3 regions of the Pradoshia eiseniae genome follow, and region 2 is predicted to be linked to each of the others. Evidence: riboswitches for the same ligand, from Rfam matches in the RefSeq annotation. Region 2 holds a riboswitch; each other region holds the start of a gene.
The links. A riboswitch is a leader RNA that binds a small molecule or an ion and turns the genes downstream of it on or off. The one in region 2 is predicted to bind cobalamin.
Positions count from the first base shown of each region.

Region 1: another riboswitch for cobalamin. It lies ahead of CYL18_RS16620 (FecCD family ABC transporter permease); the one in region 2 lies ahead of CYL18_RS06625 (ribonucleoside-diphosphate reductase subunit alpha).
Region 3: another riboswitch for cobalamin. It lies ahead of CYL18_RS10055 (ABC transporter substrate-binding protein); the one in region 2 lies ahead of CYL18_RS06625 (ribonucleoside-diphosphate reductase subunit alpha).

Region 1 covers NZ_PKOZ01000016.1:11,006-18,785, reverse strand. The annotation lists gene asnB (asparagine synthase (glutamine-hydrolyzing)) at 1-1,122, shown strand, start outside; gene CYL18_RS16640 (gamma carbonic anhydrase) at 1,595-2,125, opposite strand; gene CYL18_RS16635 (alpha/beta hydrolase) at 2,235-3,038, shown strand; gene CYL18_RS16630 (tetraprenyl-beta-curcumene synthase family protein) at 3,053-4,132, shown strand; gene CYL18_RS16625 (LLM class flavin-dependent oxidoreductase) at 4,159-5,175, shown strand; cobalamin riboswitch at 5,223-5,357, shown strand; gene CYL18_RS16620 (FecCD family ABC transporter permease) at 5,491-6,561, shown strand; gene CYL18_RS16615 (ABC transporter ATP-binding protein) at 6,555-7,352, shown strand; gene CYL18_RS16610 (class I SAM-dependent methyltransferase) at 7,397-7,780, opposite strand, start outside.
Region 2 covers NZ_PKOZ01000002.1:384,995-392,774, forward strand. The annotation lists gene metE (5-methyltetrahydropteroyltriglutamate--homocysteine S-methyltransferase) at 1-1,557, shown strand, start outside; cobalamin riboswitch at 1,707-1,912, shown strand; gene CYL18_RS06625 (ribonucleoside-diphosphate reductase subunit alpha) at 2,059-4,341, shown strand; gene CYL18_RS06630 (ribonucleotide-diphosphate reductase subunit beta) at 4,356-5,399, shown strand; gene CYL18_RS06635 (flavodoxin domain-containing protein) at 5,399-5,848, shown strand; gene CYL18_RS06640 (ABC transporter permease subunit) at 6,082-6,885, shown strand; gene CYL18_RS06645 (peptide ABC transporter permease) at 6,889-7,780, shown strand, end outside.
Region 3 covers NZ_PKOZ01000005.1:23,394-31,173, forward strand. The annotation lists gene CYL18_RS10045 (acyl-CoA dehydrogenase family protein) at 1-333, opposite strand, end outside; gene CYL18_RS10050 (TetR/AcrR family transcriptional regulator) at 347-958, opposite strand; gene CYL18_RS10055 (ABC transporter substrate-binding protein) at 1,123-2,085, opposite strand; cobalamin riboswitch at 2,210-2,406, opposite strand; gene CYL18_RS10060 (DUF6509 family protein) at 2,426-2,749, opposite strand; gene CYL18_RS10065 (polysaccharide deacetylase family protein) at 2,901-3,587, shown strand; gene CYL18_RS10070 (antibiotic biosynthesis monooxygenase family protein) at 3,630-3,962, opposite strand; gene CYL18_RS10075 (siderophore ABC transporter substrate-binding protein) at 4,227-5,264, opposite strand; gene CYL18_RS10080 (iron ABC transporter ATP-binding protein) at 5,420-6,184, opposite strand; gene CYL18_RS10085 (iron chelate uptake ABC transporter family permease subunit) at 6,181-7,137, opposite strand; gene CYL18_RS10090 (ABC transporter permease) at 7,124-7,780, opposite strand, start outside.

The DNA.
Region 1 (7,780 bases), on a different contig from region 2:
CCGGTCGGCTCCTTTCTGTCGGGCGGAATTGATTCATCTATCATCGCTTCTATCGCCAAGAAATCTCATCCCGGCATAAAGACATTCTCTGTCGGATTTGAGCATGAAGGATTTAGCGAGATTGACGTAGCGAAAGAAACAGCAGAAAAGCTGGACGTAGAAAATATAAGCTATATTATTACACCTGAAGAATATATGCAGGAGCTGCCGAAGATTATGTGGCATGCTGATGACCCATTGGCTGACCCAGCATGTGTTCCGCTTTATTTTGTGTCAAGGGAAGCGAGGAAGCATGTGAAGGTTGTATTGTCAGGCGAAGGAGCGGATGAGCTGTTTGGCGGATACAATATTTACCGTGAACCTCAATCGCTTGAAATATTCTCCAAAATGCCGCGTATCTTAACTCGCTCTCTTAAACAGATTGCAGCCATACTCCCTGAGGGTGTAAAAGGGAAGAGCTTCATTGAACGAGGCTGTACACCAATGGAGGAACGTTATATCGGCAATGCAAAAATGTTTTTGGAGAACGAAAAGAAGGAGCTGTACAAGCCTTATCACGACGGGCTGGATTATAAGAAAATCACAGCGCCATTCTATGAAGATACTGCGGGTTATGAGGATGTCAGCAAGATGCAATATATTGACATTCATACATGGCTGAGAGGGGATATACTCTTAAAAGCCGACCGTATGACAATGGCACACTCCTTAGAACTGCGCGTACCGTTCCTAGATAAGAGAGTGTTTGAAGTAGCCTCACAGATTCCATCTGACATGAAGACTAGCCATGGAACAACCAAGTATATTTTAAGGAAAGCGGTTGAAGGAATTGTTCCTGATCATGTCCTGACTAGAAAGAAACTTGGATTTCCAGTTCCTATTCGTCATTGGCTGAAAAATGAAATGTATGACTGGGCGATGGATCTGATTATTGATAGTGAAACCGATCACCTATTCGATAAGGATGTCATCTTCCGTTTGCTCGATGGCCATGTGAAAGGAAAAGGTGATTATAGCCGTAAGATTTGGACAGTGCTCGTGTTCATGATCTGGCATGGAGTATATATCGAAAAAAAGTATCCTTTCCAAACGAAGCCTGAAGAATTAGTTACGATGTCTTAATTGTCAATTGGAGCATCCGCGTTTCGTGGATGCTCTTTTATTTAAAAGGCTCTGTTAAAGTTTAGTGTTGATACTTTAACATCGTTGATTGTAGTGGAAGGTGGCTGACTCCTGCGGGATTAGCGGACAGGGGAGACCCACAGGCGCTGAAAGCGCCCGGGAGGCTCCCCGACCGCCCCGCGGAAAGCAGCCACCTGTAACGAAAATCAACATTTATATTTAACAAAGCCATTTAAAAAAATGAAGAGAAATGAAACCAAATCATTTCTCAATCAGTACAATTAGTATGGATATCTATTGTATTAGGTTCTTGTGATAAAAAAGACTGAGACATTTTCTGCTATTTGCGGTTTGGAAAGATTATACTTAAAAGATAAAGAACCATAAATCACCGTTATTATTCATGGACGGGAATAATGATAAAGGCAATAAAAAATGGGTATACAATAAGATGTATCCCCATTTGACAGATTTATTGATTTGGCTGAATGGGCTGTAAACTTGCGTAATATTGACCTTTTTCAGCATACTCCTTATAAATTCGGTCCATATCTTTTTTATCCTCCTCAGTCAGGGGCCGGACAACCTTGGCAGGTCTGCCAAAAGCAAGGGTGTTTGGCGGGATGATTTTTCCTTGAGGGACAAGGCTTCCTGCTCCAATGAAAGCTCCTTCGCCTATTTCAGCGCCATCTAGAATGATGGAGCCCATTCCGACCAAGGCTTTGCTCTTTACATGACAGCTATGGAGGATACATTGGTGTCCGATGGTCACATCATCTTCAAGAATCAGCGGATTATTAGGACTTTGATGGAGGACGGAATTATCCTGTACATTTACATTTTTGCCGATTATGACTGGAGCGACATCACCCCTGATGACGGTGTTGAACCAAATGCTTGAGTGTTCACCAATTGTCACATCACCGGTAATGACAGCGTAATCAGCGATATAGGCAGATTTATGTATGGAAGGGATTTTATCCTTATATTGATATAATTTCATTTCATAACCTCCGTAATCTATTGTAAAATTATAGTTAATCAAAAGTGTACATATAAAAAAATCACGTGTAAATATATTTACGTTATAAACAAACTGGAGGAGTGCATCTATGAAAAAATGGGAAACAGAGGGGAAGGCATACGGAGTCATTGTCATAGTCCACGGGGCAATGGAGCATTCCGGAAGATACAATTGGCTTGTCCAAAAGTGGCTGTCAGCTGGATACCATGTTATTATTGGCGATTTGCCTGGACAAGGGATGACCTCAAGGTCCAACCGCGGCCATATCGATTCATTTGATGAATATCTGGATACTGTTGAGACATGGGTTAATGAAGCATACACATTTGGCCTGCCTGTCTTTATGCTTGGCCATAGCATGGGCGGCTTGATTGTTGTTAAAATGCTGCAATCTAGCGAGTTTAACCTTGCTGGCGTCATTCTCTCCTCACCATGCTTTGGCACATTGGTCAATCCGCCAAGGCTGCTCAATTCACTCTCACATGTCTTGAATCTTGTTTATCCATCTTATCGCAGAAGTGCAGGGATAACAATTGACATGGCCACGCGAAATAAAGAAGTCATTGAATTTGATCTAAATGATTCTCTTTATGTGACGACTGTGTCGATTAGGTGGTATCGTGAACTTGTAAAGGCAATGAACGAAGCCTTTGACTTTGATGAGGACTTTCCGGACATTCCATTTTTGGTTATGCAGGCGGGGGATGACAAAATCGTTGACCGCAATTTGGTAAGAGAATGGTTTAATTATTGTCCTTCCTCCGAAAAGCATTATAAGGAGTGGCCGAAGCTTTATCACGAGATATTCAATGAACCAGAGCGAGAGGATGTATTTCAATACGCCAAGACCTTTGTTGAAGCCCGCCTCCGCAATATCGGTTATATCATTTAAGGAGATGGAGAATGTTGAGGCTGCCTGCAACTGAATTCGGATTAGCGAAATTGGTTTTTAAAGATATCTTCCCAATCGTTCATCGGGAATTGGACTATTGGGAGGAAAGAGCGAATTCAATTCCTAATGAGGAGCTTCGAATCCAAGCGAGAGCGAGCATTGCCAACAAGGCCTTCCATTGTGAGGGAGGATCGATTCTCGCCTTACTCGCAGGAGATAACAAGACCAAGGTGATTCAGTTCATCGTAGCCTATCAGACAATCAGTGATTACCTCGACAATCTATGTGATCGCAGTACCTCATTGGATCCCAAAGATTTTGCTCTTTTGCACGAATCCATGAAACATGCACTCAATCCTCAAGCGGAGCTAAAGAATTACTATGAACAGCGAGAGGATCAAAATGATGGCGGCTATTTGGCCGATTTGGTCAAAACATGCCAGGAGGTTTTGCGGGATTTGCCTCATTATGAGGAAATTCAGCCCTATTTGTTTGAACTTTGCGGGTATTATTGCGATCTTCAAATACATAAGCATGTTATATGGGAAGAAAGGGTAGATAGATTACAAGCGTGGTTCGAGACATATCGTCACCGCTTGCCGGAGGGCATGACATGGTATGAATTCAGTGCTTGTGCTGGCTCGACGCTCGGGATCTTTTGTCTCGTATCCTACGCGGTTCGTCCCCGTTTCCGGAATGATTTAGCTAAGGATGTGAGGGATGCTTACTTTCCTTATGTACAAGGTCTTCATATCATGCTGGATTATTTTATCGATCAAGAGGAAGACCGGATCGGGAATGATTTGAACTTTTGTTTTTATTATGAGTCTGAAAAGAAAATGATTGAGCGCTTATGCTATTTTTTGGAGCAGGCTAATCTTGATATCGAAAAGATTCCTGACAGTCGTTTTCATAAGATGGTGAATCAGGGGCTCGTGGGCATTTATCTTGCTGATGGAAAGGTAGCTGAGCAAAAGGATGTCAAAACCCATGTCCGTAAATTACTGAAACAGGGAGGATTCCGCTCCTATTTCTTTTATTGGAATTGTAAGGTTTACTATGCCATGAGAAAAGTGTCAAAGCGAACAGGCTAAAGAACACCTTGAGGGAGGAAATCTATCTGATGTTAAAGCTCAGTATTCTAGATCAATCGCCTAGGGCAGCTGGAGAACCAACCGAGAAGGCATTAAGCAATACAGTAGAACTGGCGAGTTTTGCTGAGGAATTAGGCTATTCGCGTATTTGGGTTTCGGAGCATCATGACAGTCTTGGGCTGGCAGGGTCAAGCCCGGAAATCCTGGCTACATGGATTGCTGCGAGAACGAGAAAAATTCGAGTGGGAACAGGCGGTGTGATGCTTCCGCATTATAGCGCCTATAAGGTAGCTGAAAACTTCCGTGTCCTATCCGGGCTTGCTCCTGGCCGCATTGACTTAGGGGTAGGACGAGCGCCTGGTGGCATGCCAAGGGCAACAAGAGCTTTGCAGGACGGACGTCCGATCCCGAGTAAGGATCGTTTTCCCGATCAGGTCGATGAGTTAAGCTGGTACCTCAATGATCGTTTGCCGGATTCTCATCCGTATTTCGGATTGACGGCAACACCTGTCATTGGGCAGCTTCCTGACCTTTGGATGCTGGGGTCAAGTTCATCGAGTGCAGAGCTTGCCGCTCATAAAGGCCTTCCTTATAATTTTGCGCTTTTTATTAACAGTGAGTTTGCTGAGGATAATATGCAGCATTACTTGCAGAATTTCCAAGCATCGGAGACCCATTCCCATCCGACTGGAATGGTGACCGTATTCGCTATATGCGCTGAAACAGATGAGGAGGCACACTATTTGGCAGGGTCGCTTGATTTGTCTATGCTTTGGCTAGCCCAGGGAATCATGCGGGAAGGGACTCCCCATCCTGATGAAATTCTCGAACAGAATTTTTCCGTTTATGAACGCGATCGCATTCTCTATAATCGGCGCCGGATGATTATTGGTTCGCCGCAAACGATTGGAAGACAGCTGGCAGAGCTTAGCGAGCGTTTCCGCACGAATGAAATCATGCTTACGACGATTACGCATTCCTTTGAGGCAAAGAAGAAATCCTTTGAATTGATTGCAAAGGAAGTTGGATTGACATCAAAATAGAATTGCTTATTCACATCCCTTCCATTAAAATGAAGGAAGAACATAATAGCTGATTATTCCATGAAAGTGCCCTCGTTCGAGGGAGAATAGGGAAACCGGTGCGATTCCGGTGCAGCCCCCGCTACTGTGATTGGCGTGTATTCGCCATAAGCCAGGAGACCTGCTTTTAATGGTTTTAGCACTTATTTTTCGGAGGGAAAAGTAGGCTTAAAGCATTCACGTGGTCAAAAGAGTGAATCCTTAGCTCATCCTTTGGGCTAAGGATTTTTTATTTGTCACAATGTGCCTACATCAAGAATGATGGAGTGGAGTTGTATGAGCAATAGAGTAGGAAAGCAGAGGGGAATAAAGCTGGTCACCCTATATGCTGGAAGCCTTTTTTTCTTGGCAGCAGCGATTGTTTGGGGAATCTTGATCGGCAGTGCAGATCTGTCTGTGAAAGAAATTGTCGGGATACTTCTGAAAAACATGACCGGTTATGATGGATTCTTCGACGGCCAGAAAAATATTGAAATGATCATCTGGAATATCCGTCTGCCGCGTATTTTGCTTGCTTTATTAGTCGGAGGTGCTCTTGCGCTGGCGGGGGCGGCTTTTCAAGGGCTATTGCAGAATCCGCTGGCGGACCCTTATACAATCGGTGTTTCTTCAGGTGCATCTGTGGGAGCAGTCATCGTATTGTTCTTTCAGCTTGAGATCGCCATCATTGGTTCCTATACATTGCCATTGGTCGCCATCTTGTTCAGTCTAGCCTCACTTTTTCTCGTTTTAGGCATTACGAGGGCAGCAAGTAAGACGTATGCAAATGAAACCATCATTCTCTCAGGGATTATTTTGAACTCCTTTATAGGCGCGGTCATATCCTTGATCATTGCCTTGTCATCGGGAGATCAAACGCGAGAGGTCCTCAATTGGCTGATGGGAAGTGTTGCCATGAAGAACTGGGGCCATGTCGGTTTGTTCTTTCCTTTCTTCGTTCTGGGAGCTATCGTAATTTTATATCATTACAGGGAACTTAATGCGCTTGCCTTAGGGGATGAAGCAGCCCAATATAGCGGGATGAATGTAAGAAGGAAGAAGCTCGTTCTCCTTATAAGCGCCGGGCTGCTGACTGGCGCGGCCGTATCTGTATCAGGTGCAATTGGCTTTGTCGGTCTTGTGATTCCCCATCTCGTCCGTTTAGTGACAGGAGCGGACCATAAGCATCTTCTCCCGATATCAATGATGATTGGGGGCGGATATTTAGTGATTGCGGATATGATAGCGAGAACGATTGTCAGCCCGCAGGAATTGCCAATCGGGGTTGTTACAGCCTTGATTGGGGCACCAGTATTCACCTATTTATTAATAAGAGAACGAATAAAAAGAAGGAATATGGCATGTTAAAAGTATGTAATGTAAGTGCAGGTTATAGGAAAGGCCGGCCGATTCTCGAAGATGTCTCATTGGAAGTGGAGAAGGGAGAGTTTTATGCCCTCTTAGGCCCAAATGGGAGCGGCAAAACGACATTCATTAAAGCAATCCTGGATTCTAAGCATCTTTACATGAGCGGGAATGTCGAGATAGCAGGAAAATCAGCGCATCAATATAATACAGAAGAGCTTGCGCGTATGACAGCTGTTTTAAGCCAGGAACACGCTGTCAGTCTTGACTTCACGGTTGAGCAAATCGTACTGCTTGGGCGTTATCCATATCAGGGAAAGGGTCTTTTTAACACCTATAAGAAAGAAGACTATGCCATTGTGGATGAGTGCCTCGAGAAAACGAATTGCCTCCCATTCAAGCATAAATATTTTCAGGACTTGAGCGGCGGCGAGAAGCAGCGTGTCCTCTTAGCCAAAGCGCTTGCCCAATCCCCGCGGCTGCTGTTTTTGGATGAGCCGACGAATCATCTTGATATTAAGCATTCGATTGAGCTTTTGAATTTATTGAAGGAGCTGCAATTGAAAAATGGACTAACCATTGTGGCCATTTTGCATGATTTAAATCTGGCCTCCCTTTATGCTGATCGGCTCGCTTTATTAAAGGATGGTAAAAAGATAGCAGAGGGAGAGGCGAATCTCCTCTTGGATGAATCCTTGCTGAAATCGGTCTATGGGGTTGAGCTCGTAAGCTCTTTGCATCCGGTCATGGGGAAGCCACAAATTTCTTTCATTCCTGAATATGTGAAAAACTAAAGAAGAGCGCTAAGGGGTTGTCCTTTAGCGCTCTTTGTATGGATTTATCTTTTCTCAATCGCCACGATGAAGGGGGGATTGTTCTTCTGGTTTAAGAATTTGTATTCAAGCACATGGGCTGTATCCTGCGGAAGTGCTCTGGCAAACTGAAGAATCTCATCTCGTTCAATATCTCCGCCTGGATGGCCATGGTAGATGACAAGTACAATGATTCCTTCCGGTTTCATCATCTTAAGGATCTGCTCAACACTAGAAATCGTGGTTGGTGCGGTTGTGATAATTTCTTTATTCCCGCCTGGCAGATAGCCGAGGTTGAAGATAGCACCGGCTATTTCGGTCTTTTCAGGAATGCGGCTTTTTACATGCTCATGTCCAGCATGTATAAGAGTCACATGGTTAGCCAGTTTATTTTCTTCAAGACGGGCTTT
Region 2 (7,780 bases):
AAACCAGCTTGTAAGATTATGCTGCAAACCTATTTTGAAGGATTATCGGCTTATGAGGAGCTTGTCAATCTGCCTGTTGAGGGAGTTGGCCTTGATTTTGTCTCAGGCTATCAGCAAAATATCACCTCGATGAAACAATATGGATTCCCGGCTGAGAAAGTGCTAGCTGTTGGTATTATTGATGGACGAAATATATGGCGTGCCGATTTGGCGGAAAAAGCAGGGCTGCTTCAATCCCTCCTTGACCTATCCAAGGCTGCCGATGTGTGGGTCCAGCCGTCATCTAGCTTGCAGCATGTTCCCATCTCCACGACCTTCGAGCAGAAAATGAGTGCTGACATTAAGGGACTGCTTGCTTTTGCCGATGAAAAAATCACGGAAATCAATCAACTCGTCCTTTCGTTCAATGAACCAGGGCTCCCGCTTGATGGAAATGGACGCACGTCCCAAAAGGCTTCCTCTAAGCTAGCCATCTCACCAGAAGATTTCAAACGTCCTGCGCCGTTTTCGATTCGTCAAGATATTCAGGCACGGAAACTGAGTTTGCCGGTCTTTCCGACGACAACGATTGGCAGTTTCCCTCAATCAAAGGAAGTAAAGGAAACACGGAAGGCATGGAGGAATAAGGAGATTACTGATGATGCCTATGCCGCATTCATTGAACGAGAGACAGAGCGGTGGATTCGCATCCAAGATGATTTGGGACTTGATGTGCTCGTTCATGGGGAGTTTGAACGGACAGATATGGTCGAATATTTTGGGGAAAAGCTTGTAGGTTTTGCATTAAGTGAGAAAGCATGGGTCGTTTCCTATGGATCGAGATGTGTGAAACCGCCAATCATTCATGGAGATGTGAGCTGGATTGAGCCAATGACCCTTAAAGAGACGGCAGCGGCGCAAGCTCTGACAGAGAAACCGGTAAAAGGGATGCTTACTGGTCCTGTAACCATCTTGAACTGGTCCTTTGTCCGGGATGATATTTCAAGAGAAGAGGTTGCTTACCAGCTGGGAGTGGCGCTTCGTAAGGAGATTGAATGCTTGGAGCAGGCTGGTATCGCCATCATTCAGGTCGATGAGCCGGCCTTAAGGGAAGGCTTGCCATTGCGTAGGGCGGACTGGGAGGACTACCTGAGCTGGGCGATTCGCTCCTTCCGTTTGGCAACCTCAGGCGTGCAGGATGAGACGCAAATCCATACCCATATGTGTTATTGTGACTTTCATGATTTCGTGAAGCCAATTGAAGCACTCGATGTCGATGTCATTTCCATTGAGACATCCAGGAGCCATGGGGAATTCATACATTCCCTGCAGCAAACCCCTTATGAAAAGGGCATTGGGTTAGGTGTCTATGATATTCACAGTCCTCGTATTCCATCGGAAGCAGAGATGCTTGAGATCATGCAGGATAGCCTTGAGGTGCTGGAACCCCGACAATTTTGGGTCAATCCCGATTGCGGACTGAAGACGAGGAAGGAAGAAGAAACAATTGCTTCGCTTCGCCATATGGTCAATGCGGCCAAGCAACTGCGCAGCTATATTAAAATGATGCAATTTTAACGGTAGGAGGATACTCTATATGCTTTTCTAGCATAGCGGGTGTCCTTCTTTTTCTCTGGAAGAAAATTAATCCCTTGTAAAAGCTAGAGATATTCGATATGATTAAAACACCATATATGGTCGATTTATTAATAAAAAATCAATATATAGTGTTAGCTAAAGAATAAGATGCGTAGAGACGCTTAATAGGGAAATCGATGAGAATTCGATACTGCCCCCGCAACTGTAAGTGCTGACGAGCTAAACATGTACCACTGTATAGGGTTGTCTCTTCTTTTGAAGAGATGATGATACGGGAAGGGTTTAGTGAGAGTGAAGCATGAGTCAGGAGACCTGTCTTATTTTTTTGAATTTCAATTTTCTCCGGGGAGTGAGGAAGGAAATGATAGCAACCGAAGCTCATAGTTACTATGTGTCTTTTTTCTGTTATCTTTTCACCCGCTCAAAGTATAGAGCGGGTTCTTTTTTTACCCTCAGAGTCAATTTCATATATTAAGGGAGATGGACGAATTGATCGAGGAACGTTTATGGAAGACGGAAAGATTAATAGAAGAGGCTGCCAAGGAGTATAAGCTGAATATTGAAGAGCTGAAAGAGCTGATTGCTCGCGGCAAGGAATCTGATGCGAATGAGACAGCCCTGCATTATGCCCTTAATCGGATTGCGATGGATGAACCAGATTGGACTTTTTTAGCCGCCCGCCTCTATTTGCAAAAGCTATACAAAGGGGCAGCGGAAAACCGGGGGTATGATGAGAAGCTTAAATACGGCAGCTTCTCTGAGTTGGTCCGTACACTGGTCGAGAAGGGGATATATTCAGATGAGCTCATCTGTGCCTATTCAACAAGCGAATTGGAGGAAGCGGCAAGGGAGATTGTTCCTGAGCGCGATCACAAGTTCAATTATATTGGTTTATTTCTGCTGGCCGATCGTTATTTAGCAAGGGATCATGAGCGCCGTCTGTATGAATTGCCGCAAGAGCGCTTTTTGGTGATTGCCCTGCAATTAATGATTAATGAGAAGAAGGATGTGCGAATGGGACTTGTGAAAGAAGCGTACTGGGCGCTCAGTCACTTATACATGACGGTGGCAACACCGACGCTTGCGAATGCTGGCAAAAGCTTTGGCCAGCTATCCTCCTGCTTTATCGACACGGTTGAGGATTCCTTGGACGGCATCTATTTGAACAACTGGGATACGGCCCGCCTCTCTAAGGATGGCGGCGGAGTCGGAATTTATTATGGCAAGGTTCGTGCCCTTGGGTCTGATATCAAGAAGTTCAAAGGGAACTCATCCGGTGTCGTTCCGTGGATTCGTTTGATCAATGATACGGCGGTTAGTGTTGACCAGCTTGGTCAAAGACAAGGGGCGATTGCCATATATATAGATGTGTTCCATAAAGATATCATGAATGGGTTCCTCGATTTAAAAACGAATAATGGGGATGAACGACGCAAGGCGCATGATATTTTCACAGGGGTATGTATTCCGAATCTGTTCATGGAGCAGCTCGAGAAAGTGGATGAGAACGGACGAAGCATAGGGGAATGGCACACATTCTGTCCCCATGAAGTAAAAAGCATCATGGGCTGGAAGGATGAGCATGGCAACGCGCTTGGCTTGGAGGATTTCTATGATGAGAGCGATGAGAAATTCTTCACCGAGAAGTATATGGAAGCAGTGAATCATCCGCTCCTCCCACGCAGAACGTACCGGGCAATGGACATTATGGCAAGGGTGATGATCTCCCAGCTGGAAACGGGCACACCGTATATGTTCTACCGCGATGAAGTCAATCGCCAAAATCCAAACAAGCATGTGAACGGCAAGGGACGCACCTCTATCTATTGCAGCAATCTCTGCACGGAAATCGCGCAAAATATGTCGACTACATCAATCGTGAAGGAATATGAGGATAAGGACGGGAATATGGTGATTGTCCGCAAGCCTGGCGATTTCGTTGTCTGTAATTTATCATCGATTAATTTGGCAAAAGCGGTTCCCGCCAATGTGCTTGAGCGTCTCATTCGTATTCAGGTCCGCATGCTCGATAATGTCATAGATTTGAATACAATCAGTGTCGGCCAAGCAGAGAAAACCAATAAGAAATACCGCGCGATTGGGCTTGGAACATTCGGATGGCATCATCTGCTCGCCTTAGAGGGGATCTATTGGGAGTCGGAGGATGCTGTGGATTATGCCGATCGGTTATATGAAGACATCGCTTATTACACAATCCGTTCTTCGATGGAATTGGCTGCTGAGAAGGGGGCATACAGCCAATTTGGCGGCTCTGAATGGGAAACGGGCCGTTATTTTGAGCGGAAAGAGTATGTAACGGAGCGTTGGGCTGAGCTTAAGGCGGCAATACAGGAGCAAGGGATGCGCAATGGCTGGCTCATGGCTGTGGCCCCAAATTCCTCAACGGCGAAAATAGGCGGCTCAACCGATGGAATCGATCCAATCTATGCGGTTGAATACGCCGAGGAGAAGAAGAACTTTAAATTTAAGGTCACTGTCCCTGATATCAATCATCGAACCTATGAATATTACAAGAAGAGCAGGCATCAATTAAGCCAAGTGTGGAGCATCAGGCAAAATGCTGCGCGCGGACGCCATATTGACCAAGGGATCAGCTTTAATTTGTATGTGAAGCATGATATCAAGGCGAAGGACTTGTTGAACCTGCATCTTGAGGCCTGGAAGAATGGCTTGAAGACGACTTACTATGTACGAAGCACCTCACAGGCTGAGATTGAGGAATGTGAATCCTGCCATAGCTAAAAGGAGTGAAAACGATGGTGAACGAAACATTGAATAAAATTAAACTATTAAATCCCGAATATCCGAATAAATCCACAGGAATCATTAATGGGAAAACGTCCGGTCTATTAAACTGGAATGATATTGCTTATCCGCAAATGTATGATCTGTACCAAACCTTGCTGTCTAACTTCTGGAAGGCGCAGGAAATCAATATGCAGGATGACATTAAGCAATGGGACTCCCTGAACGAGACGGAGAAGGATGTATTTCTTCGTATTAACACCCAGCTTGCATCTCTTGATAGCTTGCAAACACCCACGATGAGCCAGGTCATGGATTATGTGACAGACTCTAGCTTCAAGGCAATCTTTGCGGTCATTTCCCAGCAGGAGGCGGTTCATAATGAATCGTATTCCTATATTCTCAGCTCACTCGTGCCCCTGCAGGAGCAGAACCAGCGCTTTAATGAGGCGAAGGATGACCCAATCGTGCAAAAGCGCAATAAGCTGATTTTGGATGCGTATGAGCAGTTCCGCAACGAGCCGACGCCAATCCATCTATTTAAGCTTGCGGTCAATTCGATCAATCTTGAGGGGATTTATTTCTATGCAGGGTTCGCTTTCTTCTATAACCTGGCACGTCGGCAAAAAATGCTAAAGACGAGCACGATGATCAGCTATATCCAGCGTGATGAGATGCAGCATGCTTACTTCATCTCACAGTTCATCCGTATCTTGTTGACGGAAAATCCAGAGCTGAATACGGGGGAGAATGTGGATTATATTTATCGCACGATTGGCAAGGCGGTCGAGCTTGAGAAGGAATGGTCCCGCTTTATCTTGAAGGATATTGAAGGCATTGATTTAGACGAGTTTGAAAACTATGTGGAATACTTGGCCAATAAGCGATTCCGCCAGCTAGGCCTGAAGAATCTCTACCCGGAACGTGAAAATCCTATGCCATGGATTCATGTGTTTAGCGATGAGATGATTAATGAGACGAAGTCCGATTTCTTTGAGCAGAAATCACGGACTTATACAAAGGTGACGCAATCGAACGGGTTTGATGAGCTATAATGAAAGCTGCCATTATTTATACCTCGAAAACTGGCAATACGGAGGAGCTCGCGCTGGAATTGCACGGGTGCCTTTCGCGGCATATTCCTACGGATATTTATACGGCAGGCCGCATTTCACCGAGCCAGCTGAACGATTATGAGATTATTATCATCGGTACCTACACTTGGGGGATGGGGGAAATCCCGCTTGAGATGATGTCCTTATATGAATGGATTGAATGCCAGAATGTGAACCATCTCACCACAGCTGTCTTTGGAACAGGTGACCGCTTCTATCCGAACTTCTGCGGGGCGGTCGATAAGTTTCGGGATATGCTCTATGTCCATACTAATCTCGCCGCCACCTTAAAGGTTGAGCTCTCCCCGCAGCGCAGTGACAGAGAGAAATGTGAGAGGTTTGCTGACATTTTAATGAAGCGAATCAGCAAACAGGCCTCTCCGGTATGAATGGCCCGCCCGTAAAGGTTAGAAACTAATCTAACTTTTACGGGTGTTTTTTTATGGCTGATGTGACCGTCGACTAACGAGTCAGATATGTGGATATGTGTCTTGGGTAGGTTCATATGAACTTTATATAGACAAATAAAGGTCAGAAAATTATGATTAATAGGTAAAGGAGTGGGTCATTTGGGATAAAAATAGGAAAACATCTGCTCGATTTACTGGCGGGAATCGTGCTCATGATGATAGGGGTCATTATGATCAGCGGGCTTCCTGAACTATTCAGGGGAATTGGCTTTCATTTCGCTGACTATCTTGAAAGTATAAAATCCGTCATACAAGCGCTCCTGAATCCTCGGACGATCGAATATGGAGGTGTAGGGCGGACCATCTTTCCGGAAATTTTCATACCTTATGGAAATACGTTGTTCATCATTGCCGTCAGCTTTATTGGATCTGTTGTAATTGCCTTCTTATTGACGTACATAATCTTACTGTTAGGCAGAAGATTTACAGCAAAGATTGAATGGGCTTTATCCTTGCTTCAAGCTCTTCCGGATTTATTCTACATAGCGTTTTCGCAATGGATGATTGTCCTGATTTTTAAAAGTACAGGCCTTCTGATTATGGAGGTGGCAAGTGATGGCACCTTCAGTAGTCTGGGATTGCCGCTATTCTGTCTCTCGCTGCCGCTAGTCTTGCTTCTGACGAAGTATTTGCTGCAGCAATTTATGGATGAAAAGAGGAAAATGTATGTGGAGTATGCCTCTTCAAAGGGATTCTCGGAACTGTATATTTTCAATAAACATATTTTCCGGAACGTGTTCTTCAGCTTAATCAATTACTCTAAAACGGTTATATGGTTTATGATTTCTAATTTAATCATTATTGAATACCTATTTAGCATTAATGGATTAGTCGGGTTTATTTACCGTTATCTTACACCTGAGGTCTTTGCAATTGGTACGATTATGCTTATGCTGCCTGTCATGGCTTTTTATGAATTAGCCCAATTGCTTATCCCGCAAAAAAGGAGGGGATAAGAGATGTTTAAATGGATCATCAGAAGCAAATCATTCATGGCAGGGTTTCTGTTTTTAAGTGTATTAATGCTTTTAAGTATTGGCAACACCGTATTCAATAATGGGGAAATCCGCCGTGATGTTTTTCTGTCAGACGAGAAGGGTAATATCATTGATGCTGCGCCATATCCTCCATTTACCGTGTTCCCGCTTGGGTCTGATTTGGATGGGTATGACCTCTTGCATATGATGATCGAGGGAGCGAAGATTACGATTGGGATTGCTCTTTTGATCGCGGTCTTGCGTATAGTGCTTGGTCTTTTAATAGGTTCATTGCTCGGAATGTATGCGCGCAGATGGATTGCTCTTTTTGAGAAAGTCTTTTCAAGCTTCACGCTGATTCCGCTTACTTTAGTAGCTGCCTTTTTGCTGCATAATGTTTTAATCATGCAGCCAGATGGATTTGCGAACCCGTTTTGGCAGAGAGTGCTCTTTGAGGTCTTTATTTTGACGATTTATGCGGTTCCCACACTAGCCATATTCCAGGCAAATGAGATTAAGCGGCTGCATGAGGAGGATTTTATGGAAGCTGCCAGTGTGCTTGGCGGTGGTCCCTGGCATAAAATGAAGGTACATATCTTTCCTCATTTGAAGGAAAATTTAATGCAAATCTCGATTCAGCAATTCATTCAAGTCTTAATCGTTCTTTCCCATTTAGGGGTGCTCAACCTCTTTTTTGGCGGTACTTTTGTCGATTATGGGGCTGGCGGGCCGCCTAAGTCGATGTATTATGAATGGTCAGGGTTGGTAGGGACTTATTTCCGGTCACTTAATTTCCACCCTTGGATTGCGCTTGTGCCGATTGGCTTTTTCACATTGACGATTCTCGCGGCACAGCTGATGCTAAATGGGATAA
Region 3 (7,780 bases), on a different contig from region 2:
CTTAAAGGAAGCGAAAGCTGGATGGTCTCCCGCCTCTCTTATAAAGGCTCCTGCTTCTCCTGCCCCTGGGAATCCCTGCACTGTAGCAAGGTCTCCAGAGGCTAACTCCTCAAGAATCTGAACCTGTGATAGAATGGGAAGCTCCATTCCCCCAAAGCTTTCGGGCAGCTCGAGAGTATCCATTCCAATCTCTTTAAGCTTCTTGACCATCCCCTGACTGACCTTGCGATTCTTCTCTGTTTCCCTTGCAGCCGGACGAATAAATTCAAACGCAAAATCCTTCGCCACATGAATAAAAGCGGCTTCATCATCACTCGGTTTAAATGAAACCAAGCCGAATCCCTCCTTACGTTAAATGATTGTTCGACAGATTGACGAATGCGCCTATGACTAGTCTGTTCAGTAATCTGGCCAGCTCCTCCATATCAAGGTCTCGATTCTCCTCTTTCACATTACGAACCACCACCTCGTTAATTGCACCAACCATTGCTTGAGAGATAATGTGTATCTCCTCCTCTCTCACCTGCTCCGGAAATTCCTGATGGGCCAATATGAAAATCAGATCTGCAAAGTTCTGCATGGCTTCACGCCTGACGATTTCCACCTCATCTGAAATGCCGACAGACTCTAGTAAGATAAAATGCGCTACCGAAGGATTGGTGAAACAAATCTCCAAATAACGTAAAATACCTGCATATGCTTTATAACCAACTCTCAATTCCTGCATGGCCGCCTTCTTGATTTCAAGGGCTATTTCATCGATTAAATCCTTGCAAAGCGCCACCACCAATGCTTCCTTACTGGAAAATTGCTGATAGAAGGTAGTTTTGGATACATGGGCAGATTCAACAATCTCCAAAACAGATGTGTTCTTAAATCCTTTTGCGGCAAAGAGCTTTAATGCTGAGAAAAATATCTTGTCCTTAGCCTCTTTTGGCAGTTCCTTCATTCGTAACATGGTCATCATTCCATTTCTGTCAGGTGAGTACGAGTACGTATTGGTACTATCTTAACCCAGCATTTGGAAATGTTCAACAAAATTAACTGAAAATTTAAATAATAATTTTCGACAAAAAAAGAGCTGGCTGCTTTCTATATTGAAAGCCATCCAACTCTTTCTTCTTATTTATAAACGTCTGGATAAACCGCCTTTGCGACTTCCTTAAGCCCTTCTATCAAGCGAGGTCCCGGCCTAGTAACCGTATCACTATTTACATCATAAATCTCTTTATTCTTGACTGCATTTAGTTCCGTCCATCCGCTTCTTGAATAAATTAGCTCTTCTGGGTTATCGGTATAGTAGCCATAAGTCGTCAAAATAACATCAGGATTCCGCTCAATAACCGTTTCCTCACTCATGGTCACCCAGCCTTCTTGGTCTGCAGCAAGGTTTTCCGCTCCGATGATTTTAAGCATCTCATCCATGAACGTTCCGCTTCCAGTTGTGTATAAATCCGGAGAAGCCGATACTTCAATCCACACCTTCTTCATCTCTTTCACATCAGCCGCTTTCTCTTTAATGGCGGCTATCTCTTTCTTCATGCCATCAATAATTTCTTCTGCTTCCGCTTCCTTCCCGGTTGTCATTGCGATTAATTTAATAATCTCATAGGCACCCTCAATAGAATTAGCGTCTGGCACTACAACGACATCAATCCCTGCAGACTGAAGCTGCTTAACGGTGTCTTTATCATTCCTCCCTTGAGAGGCTGAAAACAAGGCAAGATCAGGATTTAGCTCCAGTAGTTTCTCTACATTAATCTCAATTCCGCCTAGCTTTGTTTTCTCAGAAACCGACTCAGGATAATTATCATAATCAGATACCCCGACAATTTGATCCTCAAGCCCTAATGCGTAAGCTGTCTCCGTATTGCTTGGAAGCAAGGAAACAATACGTTCTGGCTTATCATCTATTGTAATCTCTTCTCCTGTGTCATCCTTTACTGTTACCGGAAAGGCGCTTTCTGCGCTCGTTTCTGATTTCTTGCTTTCTTTGCCCTCGTCTGATGTACCATTACAACCAGCCAAAATGATGGACAAGGCCGTCATGAAGGCCAATAAACCAGCAAATCTTTTCTTAACCATAGTCATTTCTCCTCCTACTTGATGTTCAGCCATATAAAAAGCCTTAGCTCCAATACGAAGCTAAGGCGGCATTCCGATAATAGACGCACAGAATCAGGTCGCCCTATTCTTCCCACCGAAAAATAGAATTCATGTGTATAGAGCAGGTCTCCTGGCTTACGCATATAACATTCGCATGATTCAGCCTTCCCATGTTCAATCCTGAACCAGTGGCATATGTGAATCAGCTTATCAGCGCTTACAGTAGCGGGGGCTGCACCGGATTTGCACCGGTTTCCCTATTATCCTTGTATCAAAGGCACTCTATTACGGATCATATGGTTGTCTTTCTATCTTATCCTCAATTGTCTAAATTCTCAATAGCCGAATCTTCCTCTTCTTCATTATAATGCTCACGGCAAAAAGTCAATACAGCTGTCTCTTCATCTTCCTCGAGCTCAAAATCGAGCACATTCTTCGTGTCATTTTCGATGAATTCATATTTGCTGATTTGTTCCTTCTCCTCATCCTTCATGAAAATGACGCGCAGCATGACACCGTTCTCGCTATATAATTCGTCATCCTCCGGAACATCCAGTTCTAGAAAAAATTCGTATCTGTCACCAGATAAGATGCCAAATGGATCTTCTAATTTTTCTACAGTGTAGCTTTCAATCTTTAACATTCAATCAAACCTTTCATCCATAGCTATATCATATTATACATATTTATCCGACATTTTAACCACTTTTTCCTCCTAACTGTCAGCCATTTCTGCATAATCTTGCTCCATTTAACCAAACTAACCGAAAAGCCCGATGACTTAGGAGAACAGCATGAAAAAATCAATTGTACTCTGCCTATTGGCTTTGCTTCTTCTGCCAAGTGAAGCTTTAGCCAAAACAGCTTATTTAAGCTTTGATGACGGTCCATCCAATTGCACTGAACCAATCCTGGATATACTTGATATCTATGATGTGAAGGCAACCTTTTTCGTGACCGCCACTAAAGAGAAATCCCATCATTATTTATACAAAAAGATGGTTAAACGCGGTCATGCTCTTGGCCTTCATTCCTATTCGCATAATTTTTCATCCATTTACCGGTCTAAGGGAGCATTCTATGCAGATATTGAGCAATTGGAAAACTTCCTAAAAAAGGAAGTTGGTACTTCCCCAAAAATCCTTCGCTTTCCAGGAGGGTCAAACAATTATATTAACCGACAATATGCAGGTACTAACTTGATGCCAAGTCTCAAGGAGGAAGCGAAAAAACGCGGATATACCTATTTTGATTGGAACTGCGACGCAGAGGATGGAATCAATCCTCCCGTTCCTGAAAAGAAAATCACCTCATTAATTATGAAATCCGCGAACGACCAAGAGAATTTGTATATCCTGCTTCACGATTTTAACGGGAATATGACTGCAGTTGATGCACTCCCGGAGATTATCCGCCGCCTGAAGCACAAAGGGTACACGTTTAAGGTAATGGATGAAGCGACACCTGTATTGCAATTTTGATACCTAACAAACGCCCATCCTGTCAGATGGGCGTTTGTTCTCTTATTCTACAGTTAAATATTTTCCATGTTCCATCTTGATGACATAGTCTGGCTGCGGCGGTTTCCCGCCATGTTCCTTGATCTTCGCCTTATGGCCCGCGATATGCTCAGGGCTCTTCTCCCAAGCCTTCCATGCTTCCTCTGACTCCCAGCGGATTATCATAACGACTTCTTCTTCACCGCGCGTTACTTTCTTAACCAACAGCTCACGACCGATGAATCCTTCGCGCTGTTCAATTAAGGATGGCCCTTGTCCAGGCTTCTTCCTGAAACGCTCCAGGATTTTATCTGAATTGCCTTCTGTTACGACCCATTTACGAATTTGTACGAACATATTTTATCACTCCTGCCCTTTTTATTAGGCTCTGTTAAATATAAATGTTAATTTTCGTTACAGGTGGCTGCTTTCCGCGGGGCGGTCGGGGAGCCTCCTCGACGCTTTCAGCGTCTGTGGGGTCTCCCCCTGTCCGCTGATCCCGCAGGAGTCAGCCACCTTCCACTTCAATCAACGGTGCTAAGATATCAACACTAAACTTTAACAGAGCCTTTTATTAAAAAAGAGCATGCCCCTTTGAGACATGCTCCATATTGATTCAAATTATTTAAGCTCGTTTAAGATTTCATCAAGTTTTTCAGCCTCAGTTGTTACACCATTGCTGGAGAAGTACCAGTTAACACCATCAAGGTAAACGATTTTCCCTTCTTTATAGGCACGTGTTTTCTTAATGATGTCATTTTCGATATCTTTTTTGATTGTTTCTACATCAGAAGCGGTGCGGTCGATAATGAGCAATACTTCTGGGTCTACAGAAAGGACTGACTCATAGGAGAAATCAGAGCCGTGTGAAGAAGCTTCAATATCCGTAGTTGACGGCTTAAATCCGAAGTCATTATACACATAAGCGAAACGGGAATCTTCTCCATTGTCGAAACCAGAGATTTTCTTATCATTATACATCGCTACTAGTGCATTTTCATAACCCGCTGCTTTTTCCTTCACAGCATCCACTTTTTCCTGCAAGCTCGCTTTTAGTTCTTCCGCTTTATCTTCTTTGCCAAAGATTTTAGCAGCTAGATCGACTGTTTCGTATACAGCCTCTATGTAATTCTCATTGTCAGAGCCAATGAAAACGACGTTTGGCGTGATTTCTTTTAGCTCTTCATAGAACGGTGTTTGACGGCCGGAGATGAAAATGACATCTGGTTCAGCTGCCGCTACCGCTTCAAAATCGATTTGTTTCAATGTACCAACATCAGCTACATCATCATTATTTGCATACTTCTCTTTCAAGTGTTCAGGCATATTTCCTTTACCGCCGCCGGCAGCCACACCTACGATTCCTTCAACACCCATAGCATCAAGCGTATCTAGGAAACCATAATCAAGCGTTACGATACGCTCTGGCATTTTATCTAAAGTGACATCTTCAAATGTCGTTGTTTTTCCGCTTTCTTCATCCTCACGTGAATCAGTTAATGAAGATACTGTCATCGGGAATTGAGAGTCAGACTCTGAACCCTCTGTTTGTGATGATTTCTCTGAGGAATCTCCTCCTGATGCCTCTTCGCCTGTATTACAAGCAGATAACACTAAGGTTAATGCCGCTAAGGCCGTTAAAAACTTCCACTTCTTCATTCCGTGTTTCCCCCTAAACAGTGTTTTAATTGAAAATGATTATCATTGTCATTCGACATTTATCATTCTAAACTGAATCTTTAAATAATGTCAACTCTTTTCTTGGCCTTTTTTTACTGTCCAGTCTAATTAAGGGTTTACAGGGTAAATAGATATTAATGTGAATTAAAGTAAACACAAATACGGCAGCCATTTTGCTCCTGTACGGGGATATGCATATCATAGACATCCCGCAGCGCTTCTGAGTTAATAATCTCATGAGCTGGCCCGTCCTTGATCAGACGGCCATCCTTTAATGCTACGATACGATCCGAGTAGACAGAGGCAAAGTTAATGTCATGCAAAACAATGACAACAGTCTTTCCTAACTCATCTACCAGCTGGCGCAAAATCTTCATGATTTGAACAGAGTGTTTCATATCAAGGTTATTCAAAGGTTCATCGAGCAGGATATAATCTGTATCCTGTGCAATAACCATAGAGATAAAGGCACGCTGCTTTTGTCCTCCTGACAGCTCATCAAGAAATTTATCCTGCATATCTGATAAATTCATATATTCCAGTGCCTGGTCAACAAATGTCTCATCTTCTTTCGTCAAACGCCCTTTGGAATAAGGATAACGTCCAAAAGAAACCAGTTCCCGTACGGTCAAGCGAATATTCAAATGATTAGACTGCTTCAGGATGGCCACACGCTTCGCAAAAGTATCGGACTTCATTTTCTTAACATCTGCCTGGTCTAGAAACACCTCACCCGTATCAGCATCCAACAGACGGCTCACCATTGATAGTAAGGTTGATTTTCCTGCGCCATTTGGACCAATAAATGAGGTAATGGTCCTTGGGTGGATTTTCAATGTCACATTTTCAACGACCGGTTTCTTTCCGAAGCTCTTAGAAAGCTCTTTAATTTCTATCATTCTGCTTTCCTACTTTCCTTTAGTAATAAGTAAATAAAGTAAATTCCACCGACAAAGTTAATGACGACACTTATGGTTGTGCTGAGTTCAAACACATGCTGGACAAGAAATTGTCCGCCGACTAGCGCGATAATGCTGATTAAGCTCGCCCCGGCTATTAAGACGGAATGCTTATAGGTGGCCAAGTACTGATAGGCCAGATTAGCTACAATTAACCCTAAGAAGGTAACAGGACCGACTAAAGCCGTAGATGTAGCAATAAGGATGGAAGATAAAATCAATACCTTCAATACGATTCTGTCATAGTTCACACCAAGATTAATGGCATTATCCCGACCCAAGGAAACGACATCCAAGTCCCTCAATAAACGGTAGCCGTAAATGAAGGCCACACCTAAAATGACGATAGACATAAGGATCAGTTCGGTCTTCACGTTCATGAAGCTGGCAAACAGGCGAGCTTGCAAACTCTCGTATTCTACCGGATCAATAATGACCTGCATGAATGTCACAAGACTGCCAAGGAGTGTCCCTATAATCATCCCTGCCAGGAGCAGGAGAAAGATTGGATATTTATCTGCCCGGAATAGAAAACGGTATAGAAGCAAGGCGAAAATTACCATCGCCACAATCGATAAACTAAAGTTTAAGTAACGGCTTACAACAAAGACCGAGGCCGACCCTGCCGTAAAGTAAATGACCGTCTGGACAACCTCATACATCGAATCAACCCCCATAACAGAAGGAGTTAATAATCGGTTATGGGTGACTGTTTGGAAGATAACGGTTGCATAAGCGATTGCCGTACCGGTAATCACCATCGCAATGAGACGTTCCACACGTCTTGGAAAGGCATAGCTGAAACTGCCTTGAATATTATAAAAGGCAAAGAGCGCCATACACACGAGAGCAATAACAGCCAGCACCATCAGCTTTGTACTATTTTTTTGCATATGCTTTCCCCCTAAACAACATTATTAAGAAGATCGCACTGCCAATGACTGCGACTGTTGTATTGACCGGAATTTCATATGGATGAACAATTAAACGGCTGATAATGTCACAAGCCAGCAAGAACGCCGCACCCATGAAAATCGTATGAGGAATCGTCTTACGTAAATTGTCACCCAGATATAAAGAAACTAGATTAGGTACGATTAAGCCTAAGAAAGGAATCATACCGACTGTTAAAACAACTGTTGTTGAAATAATCGCCACTAGGACAAGGCCGATATTTAAAACCGTGCGATAACTTAAACCTAAATTCTTCGCAAAGTCCTCTCCCATGCCTGCCACCGTAAATTTATTCGCATAAATATACGCAATGATGATAGCCGGCACCGCTACATACAGTAATTCATAGCGTCCCGAGACAATCAGTGTAAAGCTCCCCAAGAAAAATGTATCAACATTCTGAAGGACATCCGCTTCATAGCCTAAGAACGTTGAGATGGCTCCAATGATATTTCCATACATAATCCCGATGAGCGGAACGAAAATAACATCCTTGAACTTAATTCTCTCAAGCAATTGCATGAAGACATACGTTCCAATTAGTGCAAACGAAAAGCTGAATAAAATCTGTCCCATATAAGA